Regions from separate parts of the Streptomyces sp. NPDC048436 genome, predicted to be linked through region 1. Evidence: riboswitches for the same ligand, from Rfam matches in the RefSeq annotation. Region 1 holds a riboswitch; each other region holds the start of a gene.
The links. Region 1 has a riboswitch for cyclic di-AMP ahead of ACGFX9_RS20105 (NlpC/P60 family protein). Riboswitches for the same ligand answer to the same signal wherever they lie in the genome.
Positions count from the first base shown of each region.

Region 2: it holds a riboswitch for cyclic di-AMP, as region 1 does, so the genes downstream of both, ACGFX9_RS24305 (transglycosylase family protein) here and ACGFX9_RS20105 (NlpC/P60 family protein) in region 1, are expected to answer to the same signal.
Region 3: it holds a riboswitch for cyclic di-AMP, as region 1 does, so the genes downstream of both, ACGFX9_RS33455 (transglycosylase SLT domain-containing protein) here and ACGFX9_RS20105 (NlpC/P60 family protein) in region 1, are expected to answer to the same signal.

Region 1 covers NZ_JBICXP010000005.1:339,045-343,609, forward strand. The annotation lists gene ACGFX9_RS20090 (hypothetical protein) at 1-128, opposite strand, end outside; gene ACGFX9_RS20095 (NlpC/P60 family protein) at 195-1,235, opposite strand; gene ACGFX9_RS20100 (hypothetical protein) at 1,557-1,910, shown strand; gene ACGFX9_RS20105 (NlpC/P60 family protein) at 1,986-3,182, opposite strand; cyclic di-AMP (ydaO/yuaA leader) riboswitch at 3,190-3,346, opposite strand; gene pcrA (DNA helicase PcrA) at 3,589-4,565, shown strand, end outside.
Region 2 covers NZ_JBICXP010000007.1:112,586-117,150, reverse strand. The annotation lists gene ACGFX9_RS24310 (transglycosylase family protein) at 1-716, shown strand, start outside; cyclic di-AMP (ydaO/yuaA leader) riboswitch at 909-1,096, shown strand; gene ACGFX9_RS24305 (transglycosylase family protein) at 1,100-1,819, shown strand; gene eno (phosphopyruvate hydratase) at 2,099-3,379, shown strand; gene ACGFX9_RS24295 (septum formation initiator family protein) at 3,470-3,952, shown strand; gene ACGFX9_RS24290 (DUF501 domain-containing protein) at 4,024-4,565, shown strand, end outside.
Region 3 covers NZ_JBICXP010000013.1:213,870-218,434, reverse strand. The annotation lists gene ACGFX9_RS33465 (oxidoreductase) at 1-798, opposite strand, end outside; gene ACGFX9_RS33460 (TetR/AcrR family transcriptional regulator) at 970-1,563, shown strand; gene ACGFX9_RS33455 (transglycosylase SLT domain-containing protein) at 1,788-2,531, opposite strand; cyclic di-AMP (ydaO/yuaA leader) riboswitch at 2,536-2,732, opposite strand; gene ACGFX9_RS33450 (hypothetical protein) at 3,361-3,732, shown strand; gene ACGFX9_RS33445 (DUF6299 family protein) at 3,783-4,214, opposite strand; gene ACGFX9_RS33440 (class I SAM-dependent methyltransferase) at 4,317-4,565, opposite strand, start outside.

The sequences.
Region 1 (4,565 bases):
TGTACTCCCAGGCTCTGCCTGCGCAGCGCTTCCAGTGCCATGCCCCGGTCTGCCAGCAGCGCGTTCCGGTCCGGCCAGGTGCGCAGATAGGCGGGCGGCGGAGGCGGTGGGAGCGTGCGGCGGGGCATGGCCCAGACAGTACCCGCGGGCTTACGGCCTCTTTTGCGCCACCCGCGTCGCCCCGGAGGAAGCCCTCACGCCACCCGCGTCGCTCCCGCGAACGGCATCTGGCTGATGGGCGCGAGGCGTACCGGTGCGCTCGGGTTCGGGGCGTGGATCATCTGGCCGTTGCCCACGTAGAGGCCGACATGGCTGATGCCCTGGTAGAAGAAGACCAGGTCTCCGGGCCGGAGTTGGGAGCGTGGCACGCGTTCGCCCGCGGCGATCTGTGCGTACGTCGTGCGCGGCAGAGAGACTCCCGCGGAGCGGTACGCGGCCCGGGTGAGCCCTGAGCAGTCGAAGGCGTTGGGGCCGGTGGCGCCCCATACGTAGGGGCGGCCGAGGGCCTTGTACGCGTACGAGACGGCCGCTGCGGCACGGGAGTTGGGGGCTTTGGCCAGGACCCCGGCACCGGCGTCGCGGGAGGCCCTGCCCTGGTCTCCGGCGCCCGCGAGCTCCGCGCGCTGGTCGGCGGTCAGCCGGGACAGGAGCCGCTTGGCCGCGCCGAGCTTTCCATTGACCGTCTTCTTGTGCTTCTCCAGCTCCGCCTGGCGGGACTTGAGACGCGCGAGCGTGCCATCGGCCTCGGTGCGCAGCTGGTCGACCTCCCGAAGCTGCTTCCGCACGCCGCTGACGGCCGTGGCCTGGCGGCTGCCCGCCCGGTCGGCGAGGGTGGCCCGCTCCAGGAACTGGTCGGGGTCGGAGGAGAGCGCGACCTGTAGGGCCGGGTCGATGCCGCCGCTGCGGTACTGTGCGGCGGCGATCGAACCAAGGGCATCGCGCGACGAGTTGAGCTTCTCCGTCTTGCGGGCCGCCTCGTCGCGCAACTCGCCCAGGGACTTCTCCGCGCTGTCGGCCTTCTCCTTGGCGCCGTTGTACTTCTCGGTGGCGATCTCCGCCTCGCGGTAGAGCGCGTCGACCTTGGACTTCACCTCGGCCGGGCTGAGCCGCGGGTCCGCGTGGCCCGTACCGTCGAAGGCGGTCGCCGTGGCGGCTCCGGCGAGAGCGATGGTGGCGGCGGTACGGGCCGTATGGCCACTGAGCGAGCGCTGTCTGGGCTTGCGGTGCGCTGCCACGTAGGGGGCTCCTTAGGGTTCCGGCGGCAGCCCGCACAGGGGGGAGCGGACCGCCGCCGGATTCTCGGCGGTGGTGGCCGGCTGCCGCCCCTGGTCCGGGCGGCGGTGGGGAGCCGGTCACCTGCCGAAGGACGCTAAACCTGACCGTCACGGGTTGGTGACGGATTGTGCGCTACTGACGGAAGTGCGCCGACCGGTGACCATAAGTGACTGCGCCATCCGCCGGGCCGCACGGTCTTCGCGTACTCCTGTGACCGATGCGGCGCTTGCGGCCCACCTGGCTACGGAGTGGTGCTAGGGCCCCCGCTAGGCTCCGGAACCATGGACGTTCTCACCCATCTCTTCGTCGGCCTGCACATCATCGGCATCGCCTCGCTCCTGGGTGGCTTCCTCACCCAGATGAAGCAGATGGGCCAGGGCACGGCCCGCTTCAACCCCGCGATGCTGCACGGCGCGCTGACCATGCTCGTCACCGGCGTGGTCCTCGTGGGCCTGAACCAGGCGGACGACAATCCGGTCAACAACCTCAAGATCGGCATCAAGATGGCCGTGCTGATCGTGATCCTCGCGCTGGTCTACGTGAAGCGGGACGAGGAGAAGGTGGACAAGGGGATGTTCGGCGCAGTCGGGCTGCTGACCGTCGCGAACATCTTCATCGCCGTGCTGTGGACCTGACCCGGACCTCACTGACCCGAACCTCACGAAAACTGCCCTCCACGCGCGCGTGGAGGGCAGTTTTCGTGTGACGGGTTATGCGGGACGCACCACGCTGTGGATCGGCATGTAGTAGATCGACTCGACGCGGACGTTCGCGCCCGGCTTCGGGGCGTGGATCATCTTGCCGTCGCCGATGTAGATCCCTACGTGGCTGATGTCGTCATAGAAGAAGACCAGGTCGCCCGGCTTCGCGTCGGCCGTCTTCACGGTCGTTCCGACCTTCACCTGGTCCCAGGTCGTGCGCGGCAGGGAGATCCCGGCGGCCTTCCAGGCGTCCTGGGTGAGCCCGGAGCAGTCGTAGGAGTCGGGGCCGGTGGCGCCCCACACGTACGGCTTGCCGATCTGCGCCTCCGCGAAGTTGATGACCTTCGCGGCCTTCGTCGCGTAACCGCTGTCCGTCCCCCCGGAGCCCGTGCCGGAGCCCGTCCCGGTGTCGGAGCCAGTGCCCGAGCCGGGGGTCTCCTTGTTCTCCTCGCGCTCCTTGGCCGCGGCCTCTTCCGCCGCCTTGCGCTTGGCCTCCGCCTCGGCCTCCTGCTTGCGCGCCAGCTCGGCGGCCTTGCGCTTGGCCTCGTCTTCCTTCTTCTTCTCGATCGCCGCGAGCCGCGCCTTCTCCTCGGCCGTCAGCTCCGAGAGCATCGTGCGCGCCTGGCCCAGCTTCTTCTGGACCGACTGCTTGCTCGTCCTGAGGTCGTCGCGTGAGTTGTCCAGCGTCTCCAGGCTCTTGGCGGCCTTCGTACGCTGCTTCGTCGCCGAGGCCTGCTCCGTCTGGTACTCGTCGACCGCCTTCTTCTGGCGTGCGGTCAGCCGGTCCGACAGGTGGTTCTGGTCGAAGTACCCCTGCGGGTCATCGGCGAGCAGCATCGTGGCGGTCTCGGAGGCGCCTCCGGTGCGGTACTGAGCGGCGGCGAACGTACCGAGCTCCTGACGGGCCTCGTTCAGCTTGTCTGTGCGCTTGGCCACATCGTCGAGAAGGGTGTCGACCTTCTTGCGCTGCTTTTCGGTGCGCTCCTTGGCCGAGTTGTACTTCTGGGTGGCGACGCCCGCCTGGTGGTAGAGGTCGTCGACCTTCTTCTGGACTTCTTCGAGGCTGGGTTTCTGCGGCGCGGAGGGCGCCGCTTGCGCGCTCTGCGACAGGAGTGCCACGGAGGTGAGGGCTGCCGTCGTGATGCCGAGGGCGGGGGTGGCGCGTAGGCCGGCCATGCGGGTCCGCGGCTTGCGGTGCGACGCCAAGGGAGGCGACTCCTTCCGTATACCGCCTACCGGGTTAGCTGTCGGGTTCGGGCGGGTGGTTCGGAAGGTTGCCCTACAGTCCCGTACTTCGTACGGGACCGATTCACCCCAAAATCTTGGTGGGTCCCCGGCTCCGAGTAGATCGAACTCGGCGGAGGCCGCCCGTTCCCGGCGGGGTTCGCCGGTGGAAGTACGAGCAGCCCGCGGAGCACGCTAGCCAACTCGTGTGCTCCGTGTGAAGGTTGATGTTCGATATGCCCGATACGTTTTCGTTACTTTACGAAGCTCTTGACGCGGGCACGCCGTGCCGTTGCGGAACGTGACCGTCCGCGGGCGGGGCGTAGGCGGATGAGGTGGCCGGAACCCGGAGCGGGTTGTCAGTGGGGCCGCCTAGACTCGGGAGGCGATGAGCAGCCTCTTTGATGACAGCTTCCTGGCGGACCTCAAGCCCTCGCGGGCCTCGGAGGAAGAGCCCCCGCCGCCCGAGGACAGTGCTCCGGAACCCATTCCGGATGATCTGTTCGGCGGGAAGTTCGACGCGCCCGTACCCCGGGACGCGCACTACCGCGACGGCGCCCCGCGCCCCGTCATCGACCCGGCGGCCCTGCTGGACGGCCTGAACGAGAACCAGCGCGCGGCCGTCGTGCACGCGGACGCCCCGCTGCTCATCGTCGCGGGCGCCGGCTCCGGCAAGACCAGGGTCCTGACGCACCGCATCGCGTATCTCCTGGCCGAGCGGCACGTGCACCCGGGGCAGATCCTGGCGATCACGTTCACGAACAAGGCCGCGGGCGAGATGAAGGAGCGCGTCGAGCAGCTCGTCGGGCCGCGGGCCAACGCGATGTGGGTGTCGACCTTCCACAGCGCGTGCGTGCGCATACTGCGCCGTGAGTCGAAGACGATCGGCTTCACCTCCTCCTTCTCGATCTACGACGCCGCCGACTCCAAACGGCTGATGGCGCTGGTCTGCCGTGACCTGGACATCGACCCGAAGAAGTTCCCGCCGAAGTCCTTCAGTGCCAAGGTCTCGAACCTGAAGAACGAGCTGATCGACGAGGAGACCTTCGCCGGCCAGGCCTCGGACGGCTTCGAGAAGACGCTCGCCCAGGCGTACGCGATGTACCAGTCGCGGCTGCGCGAGGCGAACGCCCTCGACTTCGACGACCTGATCATGACGACGGTCAACATGTTCCGCGCGTTCCCGGACGTCGCCGCCCACTACCGCCGTCGCTTCCGGCACGTGATGGTCGACGAGTACCAGGACACCAACCACGCTCAGTACGCCCTTGTGCGCGAGCTGGTGGGCCCCTCCGGAGGCGAGGGTGACGACCCCGCCGAGCTGTGTGTCGTCGGTGACGCGGACCAGTCGATCTACGCCTTCCG
Region 2 (4,565 bases), on a different contig from region 1:
AGATCTCCGTCGCCGAGAAGGTCCTCGACGACCAGGGGCCCGACGCCTGGCCGAGCTGCGCGCCGATAGCCGGTCTCACCGACGACGGCGCCGCTGCCGACGTCGACCCGGGCGCCCCGGTCACCATCCTGCCCTCGGACGAGGCGGACGAGCCCGCGGCGGGCGAGTCGGGTGACGACCCGTCGGACAGCGCCACGCCGTCGGAGAAGTCCTCGGAGAAGCCCTCGGACGAGACCTCGAAGAAGCCGTCCAAGGAGCCTTCCGAGAAGCCCGCCGACGACGGCGAATCCCGAGACAAGAATCACGACGATGCGGACAAGTCGGATGGTTCCGACGGTTCCGGCGACTCCACTGGTTCCGATGACTCCGGCAAATCCGGGCAGGACGACGCCACTTCGCCCGCCCCCGGCGCCTCCACCGACGAAGGTGAGGGCGAGGGCGCAGGCCGTCACCGCGGCGGCAGCGCCGGCGACGAGGAGGCCGGCAGTGGCGACCGCGACGGCTCCGGGCGGCACGCCTCCCGTGGCGAGGAGCGTCAGCAGGACGGCTCCGACGGGACGTACACGGTCCGCTCCGGAGACAACCTCTCGGTCATCGCGGACGACCTCGACGTGAAGGGCGGATGGACCGAGCTGTACGCCGAGAACGAGAAGTCCGTCGGTTCCGATCCTGACCTCATCCTGCCCGGTCAGAGCCTCGATTTGGGCGAAAAGTAGCGGTAGTTGACGAACCGTCGGGCAGTCGCTTTGCGCCTGATGTCTGGTTTGGTGCAAGTGAGAGATGGGTCTCAGAAGCCCTGATCGTCTTTGAAATTAGGCGGATCGCATGCCTAACGTCGTGACCGCTCGCCACAGCGGGCCCCGCCGGTCGGTACGCCGAGTCCTGCCAACGGCCGTTCGGGAAATGTCGTCGCGTAAGCGCCGTAGGCAGGAGCGGGGGAACCAAGGTTTCCGCCGGGCCCGGCCGTTGAGCATCGCGAGAGCGAGGCCAGCAGACAGGAACGGCTAGGGGTTAAGTCGCACTCGAGAAGTGCGGCCGGGCAACTTCACTGGCCCGAACCCGACAGCTCACCTCGCAGGCGTCGGTGAGGGGATCTCTCATGCTGTTTTCCAGCAAGGGCAAGCACCGCCGCCCGTCCAAGGCCACCCGCGTCGCCACGCTCGCCGGCGTCACCGGTGTCGCCGTCGCCGCCCCGCTGATGGCGGCCGGTTCGGCCTCCGCCGCGACCGGCGCCGAGTGGGACGCCGTCGCCCAGTGCGAGGCCGGCGGCAACTGGTCCATCAACACCGGCAACGGCTACACGGGCGGCCTGCAGTTCTCGTCGTCCACGTGGGCCGCGTACGGCGGCACGAAGTACGCGCCCTCCGCCGACAAGGCCTCCAAGGCCCAGCAGATCGAGATCGGCGAGAAGGTCCTCGCGGGCCAGGGCAAGGGTGCCTGGCCGAGCTGCGGCACCGGCCTCTCGGGCGCCTCGTACCAGGGTGGCGGAGCGCAGGAGAGCGCCCCGCAGCAGACCCAGGAGCAGCCGAAGAGCCAGCCCAGCGCCCAGACCGAGCAGCCGCAGCAGGCCGCTCCGAAGGCCGCTCCCAAGGCTGAGGCCGCCCCGAAGGCCGAGTCCGAGAAGACCGTCGAGACCCCGACCGGCAAGACGGTCAAGAAGGGCGACGGCGAGTACAAGGTCAAGAAGGGTGACACCCTCTCCAAGATCGCCGAGGCGAAGGACGTCAAGGGCGGCTGGCACAAGGTGTACAAGCTCAACGGCGACATCATCGAGAACGCCGACATGATCTTCCCGGGCCAGCAGCTCCACCTGAGCTAGTCGCTGGCGGGGGCGCCCTGCTGTCGCGATCATCTGCGGGTGCGTCGTGGTTGCTCGCGCAGTTCCCCGCGCCCCTTCGGGCGCCACCTCCACCCCGCCCCGGTGCGCGTATCCCCCGTACGCGCCGGGGCGGGGCTCTTTGTTCCGTTCGGAAACTTTTTGCTCTCGGTTTGTCCACAGGGCGGTCGCTCGGCTGGCTCTTGCCCGGGAGCCGGTTAGGCTCGTGTCCGCGAGGCCAACGCCCCGCGTACCCGCGTCACATCCCAGAAGGAGATGCTCGTGCCGTCCATCGACGTCGTCGTAGCCCGGGAAATCCTGGACTCCCGAGGCAACCCCACGGTCGAGGTCGAGGTCGGCCTCGACGACGGCAGCACGGGTCGTGCCGCCGTTCCGTCCGGTGCGTCCACCGGTGCTTTCGAGGCCATCGAACTCCGTGACGGTGACCCCAACCGTTACATGGGCAAGGGCGTGGAGAAGGCCGTCCTCGCCGTCATCGAGCAGATCGGCCCGGAGCTCGTCGGGTACGACGCGACCGAGCAGCGCCTGATCGACCAGGCGATGTTCGACCTCGACGCCACCGACAACAAGGGCTCGCTCGGCGCCAACGCCATCCTCGGCGTCTCGCTCGCCGTCGCGCACGCCGCGTCGGAGGCCTCGGACCTGCCGCTCTTCCGCTACCTCGGCGGCCCGAACGCGCACCTGCTGCCCGTTCCGATGATGAACATCCTGAACGGCGGGTCGCACGCCGACTCGAACGTCGACATCCAGGAGTTCATGATCGCGCCGATCGGCGCCGAGTCGTTCTCCGAGGCCCTGCGCTGGGGCACCGAGGTCTACCACACGCTCAAGAAGGTCCTGAAGGACAAGGGCCTCTCCACGGGCCTGGGCGACGAGGGCGGCTTCGCCCCGAACCTGGAGTCCAACCGCGCCGCGCTCGACCTCATCCTCGAGGCCATCAAGCAGGCCGGTTACGTCCCCGGTGAGCAGATCGGTCTCGCGCTCGACGTCGCCGCGTCCGAGTTCTACAAGGACGGCTCGTACGAGTTCGAGGGCAAGTCCCGCTCGGCCGCCGAGATGACCGAGTACTACGAGGAGCTCGTCTCCTCGTACCCCCTCGTCTCCATCGAGGACCCGCTGTTCGAGGACGACTGGGCCGGCTGGAACGCCATCACCGAGAAGCTCGGCGACAAGGTCCAGCTCGTGGGCGACGACCTGTTCGTCACCAACCCCGAGCGCCTGGCTCGCGGCATCGAGGAGAAGTCCGCGAACGCCCTGCTCGTCAAGGTCAACCAGATCGGTTCGCTGACCGAGACCCTGGACGCCGTCGAGATGGCCCAGCGCAGCGGCTTCAAGTGCATGATGTCCCACCGCTCCGGTGAGACCGAGGACGTCACGATCGCCGACCTCGCCGTCGCCACCAACTGCGGCCAGATCAAGACCGGCGCCCCGGCCCGCTCCGAGCGCGTCGCCAAGTACAACCAGCTGCTCCGCATCGAGGAGATCCTCGACGACGCGGCGGTCTACGCCGGGCGTTCGGCGTTCCCCCGCTTCAAGGGCTGAGCCCAGCTCCCCTGAGTAGTTACCTACGTCCCCGTACTCGGTCCCGTACCGTGTGCGGGGACGTACGTACGTATCGGGGAGGCGGCATAGATGGCCGTGAAGGACCGCGACCGGTTCTCCACCGCGACCAGGCTGCGGCTGCTCGGCGAGCAGACCGCGGAGCGTGTGTACCGCTCCCAGACCAAACGCCAGGCCCGGCGCTCCCGGCTGACCGGCCGGGCCGCGCTCCTCGCGCTCGTGCTCTGCTCGCTGGTCGTCGCGCTCGCCTATCCGATAAGGCAGTACGTCTCCCAGCGCGCCGAGATCGCGGACCAGCGCAAGGAGCAGGCCGAGCGCCGCGAGAACGTCGAGAAGCTGCGGGACGAGAAGGCCCGCTGGCGGGACGACGCGTACGCGGAGCAGCGCATCCGGGACCGGCTGCACTACGTGTTGCCGGGCGAGACCGGGTACACGGTGGTCGACCCGGAGGCGGCGAAGAAGCAGCGCACCGACCAGGGGGCGGCCGACAGGCCCTGGTACGCGAATGTCTGGGACGGCGTGGACAAGGCCGACCGCCCGGACGACGACAACTGACGCAGTACCTCTGTTCTTCAGCACATCAGCACCAGCACGACCTCTCGTAGAGAACCGATCGAAAGACAGGCATGCACACGCCCCCGCCGACCACCCCGCGCACCGAGCCCACCGACGCCGACGTCGAGGCCTTCAAGCAGCAGCTCGGCCGTCCGCCGCGCGGCCTGCGGGCCATCGCGCACCGCTGCCCCTGCGGGCAGCCGGACGTCGTCGAGACGGCGCCGCGCCTTCCGGACGGGACGCCGTTCCCGACGACGTACTACCTGACGTGTCCCCGCGCCGCCTCGGCGATCGGCACGCTGGAAGCCAACGGCGTCATGAAGGAGATGTCGGAGCGGCTGAAGACGGACCCCGAGCTTGCCGCCGCGTACCGCGCCGCGCACGAGGACTACATCGCGCGCCGTGACGCCATCGAGGTCCTTGAGGGCTTCCCGAGCGCGGGCGGCATGCCCGACCGCGTGAAGTGCCTGCACGTCCTGGTCGGCCACTCGCTGGCCGCGGGCCCCGGTGTGAACCCGCTGGGCGACGAGGCCATCGCGATGCTCCCGGAGTGGTGGCGCAAGGGTGCCTGCGTGACGCTCGCCGAGGAGAAGACGCTCGCCGGGGAGAAGGC
Region 3 (4,565 bases), on a different contig from region 1:
GAACTTGCGGATCTGCTGGTCGAAGACCCGGGCGGGAGCGATACGCCGCAGCAGACTGATGCGCCGGGCGAACGGCCCGGCGGTGGCGCGCAGCTTCGGCTTGCGGGCGGTGGCCGCCGTGACGATGGCCTGGGCGACGACGGTGGGAGCGTCGCCCCCCGTGACCGACCCGGCGACCACTCGGTCGACGACGCGCCGCTGCTCCGCGTAGGCGGGCAGGGGGGTGTCGGGCTGTACGAGATTGCCCTCGAACGCGGTGTTGGTACCGCCGGGTTCGACGAGCAGGACCCTGACCCCGTGCTCGCGGACCTCATGGTCCACGGATTCGGAGTACCCCTCGACCGCGTGCTTGGACGCGATGTAAGTGGCCATGAAGGGCTGGGGGATGAGTCCGTAGATCGACGAGAGGTTGATGACGCGGCCACGGCCCTGGGCGCGCATATGGGGCAGGACGGCCCGCATCATGCGGATGACGCCGAAGACGTTGATGTCGAAGACGCGCTGGTGCTGTGCCAGGGAGCTTTCCTCGGCGGCGCCGGACGAGCCGATGCCGGCGTTGTTGACCAGCACGTCGATCCGGCCGAACCGATCGATGACCTGTTGGACCAGCGTGGTGACCGAGGCATCGCTGGTCACGTCGAGGTCGAGGAAGGTCACGCCCTTGCGCGGGGCGACCTTCGAAGTGTTCCGGCTGGTTCCGATCACCTCGAAACCTGCTTCGACGAGCGCGAGGGCAGTGGCTTCTCCGATGCCGGAGGACGCGCCTGTCACGAGCGCTACCGGGCGTTTTGTCACCATCATGTACTCCTGAAGTTTGATCACGCTTGCGAGTAACCGCATCTTCAGGGTATCCGTTCCAGCGATAACTGCAACTCGACTGTCGCTGTTTATGCCGGATCTGCAGCTCAGGGGTATCTTCTTTGGGGACAGGGGTCGATGAACGGAAAGATGAACGGAAAGGGGGATGCCATGGTGCGAGCACTGCGAGCCGATGCCGAACGCAGTGTGCGCGCGATCCTGGAGGCGGCCGAGAGGGTGTTCGCCGAGGATCCTGGTGCGTCGATGGAACAGATCGCCGAGGCTGCCGGCCTGGCCAGGACGACGGTGCACCGGCGGTTCGCGAACCGCCAGGCCCTCGTCGAGGCACTGGCCGCCTCCGCGAAGCAGCAGCTCACCGAAGCGATCGATGACGCCCACCTGGAATCCGCTCCACCGCTCGTCGCGCTGCACCGCGCCACCGCGAACACGCTGCGGGTCAAAGGCGCGTGGCAGTTCACGCTCGGCAGCCCCCTGGCACAGAACCGCATGGCCAAGGAGGTCTGGTCGGAGATCAACGCCCGGTCTCTGGCCTTCCTGGCCCGGGCGCAGCGCGAGGGGTTCCTCGATCCGGCCGCGGACCTCGAGTGGACGCGGCGGGTCTATTACGCCCTCATCGGCGAGGCCCTGCACGGGCCCGGTGCCTCGGACGACCCGCGGGCGCAGGACCCGGACGCGCTGGCCACGCGCATCGTCGACACGCTGTTGCGTGGCGCTGGACCGCGCGACGGAAGGCACCGGGGCTGAGAGAAAGGCGACGGCCGCCCCGGGTGTCAGCGCTGCTCAGCGTGGACCTGGGCGCGCATGGCCGGCGCGCGGGTGGTGGGGTGGTAGGCCCGCCTACCGTCGAACCACGGCCGTGAGACAAGCCGCCTCACGCAGCCGACCGAACCCAACTGGCCGAGCTGGTCTCCGGTAGGTGATGTCGTCGGCCAGGACGACCATCACTACCGGAGACCTCGGAGAAAGGCCTAGTACGGGCCGTTGACGTTGTCCATCGAGCCGTAGCGGTCGGCCGCGTAGTTGCAGGCGGCCGTGATGTTGGCGACCGGGTCGAAGCTGTCCGTCGAGGTGCCGGGCACGTGGTAGGCGTCGAACGTGGGGGCGATGACCTGCAGGAGTCCCTTGGACGGGGTTCCCGCGGCAGCGTTGACGTCCCAGTTGTTGATGGCCAGCGGGTTGCCGGAGGACTCGCGCATGATGTTGCGGTGGATGCCCTCGTAGGAGCCGGGGATGCCGTGCTGGGCCATGATGTCGAGCGACTCCTTGATCCAGCCGTCGAGGTCGTTGGTGTACGACTTCTTCGCCGGGGCAACGGCGGGCTCGGCGGCGGCCGCGTTGTCGCGCGAGGAGCGGTCGGCACGCTCGGCGGACGCCTTGGAGGCGGCCGGGCCTTCCGCGCCGAGGGTGAGCTTCAGACCGGGGTGGATCAGCTTCGGGTCGCCGCCGAGAGCGCTCCGATTGTCCTGGTACAGCTTCTTCCAGCCGCCGTCGATGGAGTGCTCTCGGGCGATCTTGGCGAGGGAGTCACCCGCGGCGACGACGTAGGTCTTGGGGGCCGCGGCAGGCTTGGCGGCCGTGCCGGCCTGCGCCGCCTCGGCGCCGGTCGCGCCGAGCACCGGGAGGACGAGCACGGCTCCGCCCGTGCCTACGGCGGCGATGCCCCGGGTGAGCGAGCTGGACTTGGGGCGGCGGTGCTTTCCCTTTGCGGGCATGAAGAATTCCTCTCCGTCGCCTGCGAGGTGAGCTGTCGGGTTCGGACGGGAGATGTCCGGTCGCACTGTGAATGCGACTTCACCCCGAGCCGTTCCGGAATCCGGATCGGCGGCTTACCTGGGTTCCCCGCTCCTGCCGTACGTAAGTGAGTGGGTGGGGGACGGCTTCCGGACAGCGGCAGGATTCGGCGTTCCATCCGGATTGACGGTGACGTTAAGCGAGAAAGCCCGGACGAAACAAGGCAAGAATTCGAATGGGGAATGTGACGAGGCCTCATGCCCTTCTTGATCGAAAGGCTCAACTTTCTTTGTCCGGAATGGAAGCGCGTCGACCGGATCTAGGGGCCGGGGGTTCATCGGTGTGACCCGTTTCACTGAACAGGGAGCAACGTGAACGCTGTTCGCCGAATAGCAGAGCGTTTCATTTCGCACGAGTGGTAGCAATACGGGCGGACCATTACGTGCAGCACTAATGACGGGCGTAAGCGACCTTATGGTGCGAACCGGACGTAGTTCGGGTGTTACTTTTCATGTCAAAAGGGGCACTCCGTCATCGATGTCGCCCCGGCCATGCGTGGCTGCGTGCAAGCTCCCGGCCTGTGTCCGAGAAGCGTTGACTCTGCTCCGGGACTGGCTTCGGAATATGACGCCTCAGCAACTCCCTTAGAAATATCGCATCTTGGGAATTGCCTTCGGATTTCAGAGAGTGACTCTCTTTCAACTGGAAGTCCCAGCTGCCGAGCCCGCCCGTGTGGCGGGACGTATTGGCCGGGGCAGCTGGAATCTGGCACTGCGGAGCGGCGAGGAAACACAGAGCCAACTTGACGCCGTGGCGAGGGTGCAGAGCGCGGTCGCGGACGCCGGCGTCGACGACGTCTGGTTCTCGGAGAAGATCGAGCCGACCGGAAAGGCGGTGCTTCGTCTGCGCGGGCCCAGCCCGGCAGTCGTACCAGAAACGGGCAACTCGCAACCGGGGACGCTGATTTTGGTCGAAGGCGCCCTGCCCGAGCCCTGGCGCCGTCTCCCCGATCCCGTGCCCGACGCGGTACACGTCCCTTCGGCGGACCCGGAGTTGCTCGAGCGGACCCTCCGCGAGCGGCTGCCCGCGGACTGGGGCGGTGGCCAGGAGGCGGTGAACCGTGTGTGCGAAGCGATCGGCTGCGAGCTCTCCGCCATGGAGGCGGTCAAGCGCCGTAGCTGACCCCGTCGGGTCAGCTACGGCGCTCGGAGAACAGAGCGTGCTGCACTCCGTCAGTGCAGTTTGACCTGTGCCTCCTCTTGGGCGAGCGGCTGCGGCAGAGGCAGGCCGGACTTGGTGGCCAGCTTCATCAGGTGCGCACGCACGGTGACCTCGCCCGGCTTGTACTGCGTGTTCGTGCCACGGCTGGTGTTGGTCCACTCGCGGACCTGCCCGTCGCAGACCGCGAGGGTGCCGCCGACCCCGGTGGACGTGTAGCCCTTCACGAGGGCGCTGCTGACGAACACCGGGCCGGGGGTGCCATCGGACAGACAGCGGTAGGTGCCGGAGAGCGTGACGGTGCCGTCGGGCGCGATCGTGCCGGTGCGGTTCACGGTCACGCTGTTGGCCGGGGCCGGGGCTGGGGCCGCGTGCACGGGGGCGGGGAGTGCGAGTACCGCGCTGGTCAGGGCCAGTGCGGCAAGGGTGCGTTTCGAGATCTTCATGCCCTGCGAAACGACCACTCCCGCCTGTGGTTCTGACGCACTCGGCCAAACGGAGGCCATCGCGCTACTGGCGAAGCGCCGGGAGCCGGTCGGCTTTCACGCTCATGCCGTGGCGGCGACGCGGTGCAGCGTGAACCAGAACGTCGGGACCGGGTTCGTGCCGGGCGTCACGTCGGTCAGCCGCCACCCGGCGAACCTGGCGCCGAGTTCGTCCGCGGTGACGCCGGAGATCGGGTCGTCGAATGCCTCAGGGCCGTAGCCGAACATCAGCAGTCGTGCACCGGGGGCGGCACGCTTCGTGAGACCGGCCGCGTAGGCGTCGCGGCGGTGCGGTGGAATACCGCAGTAACA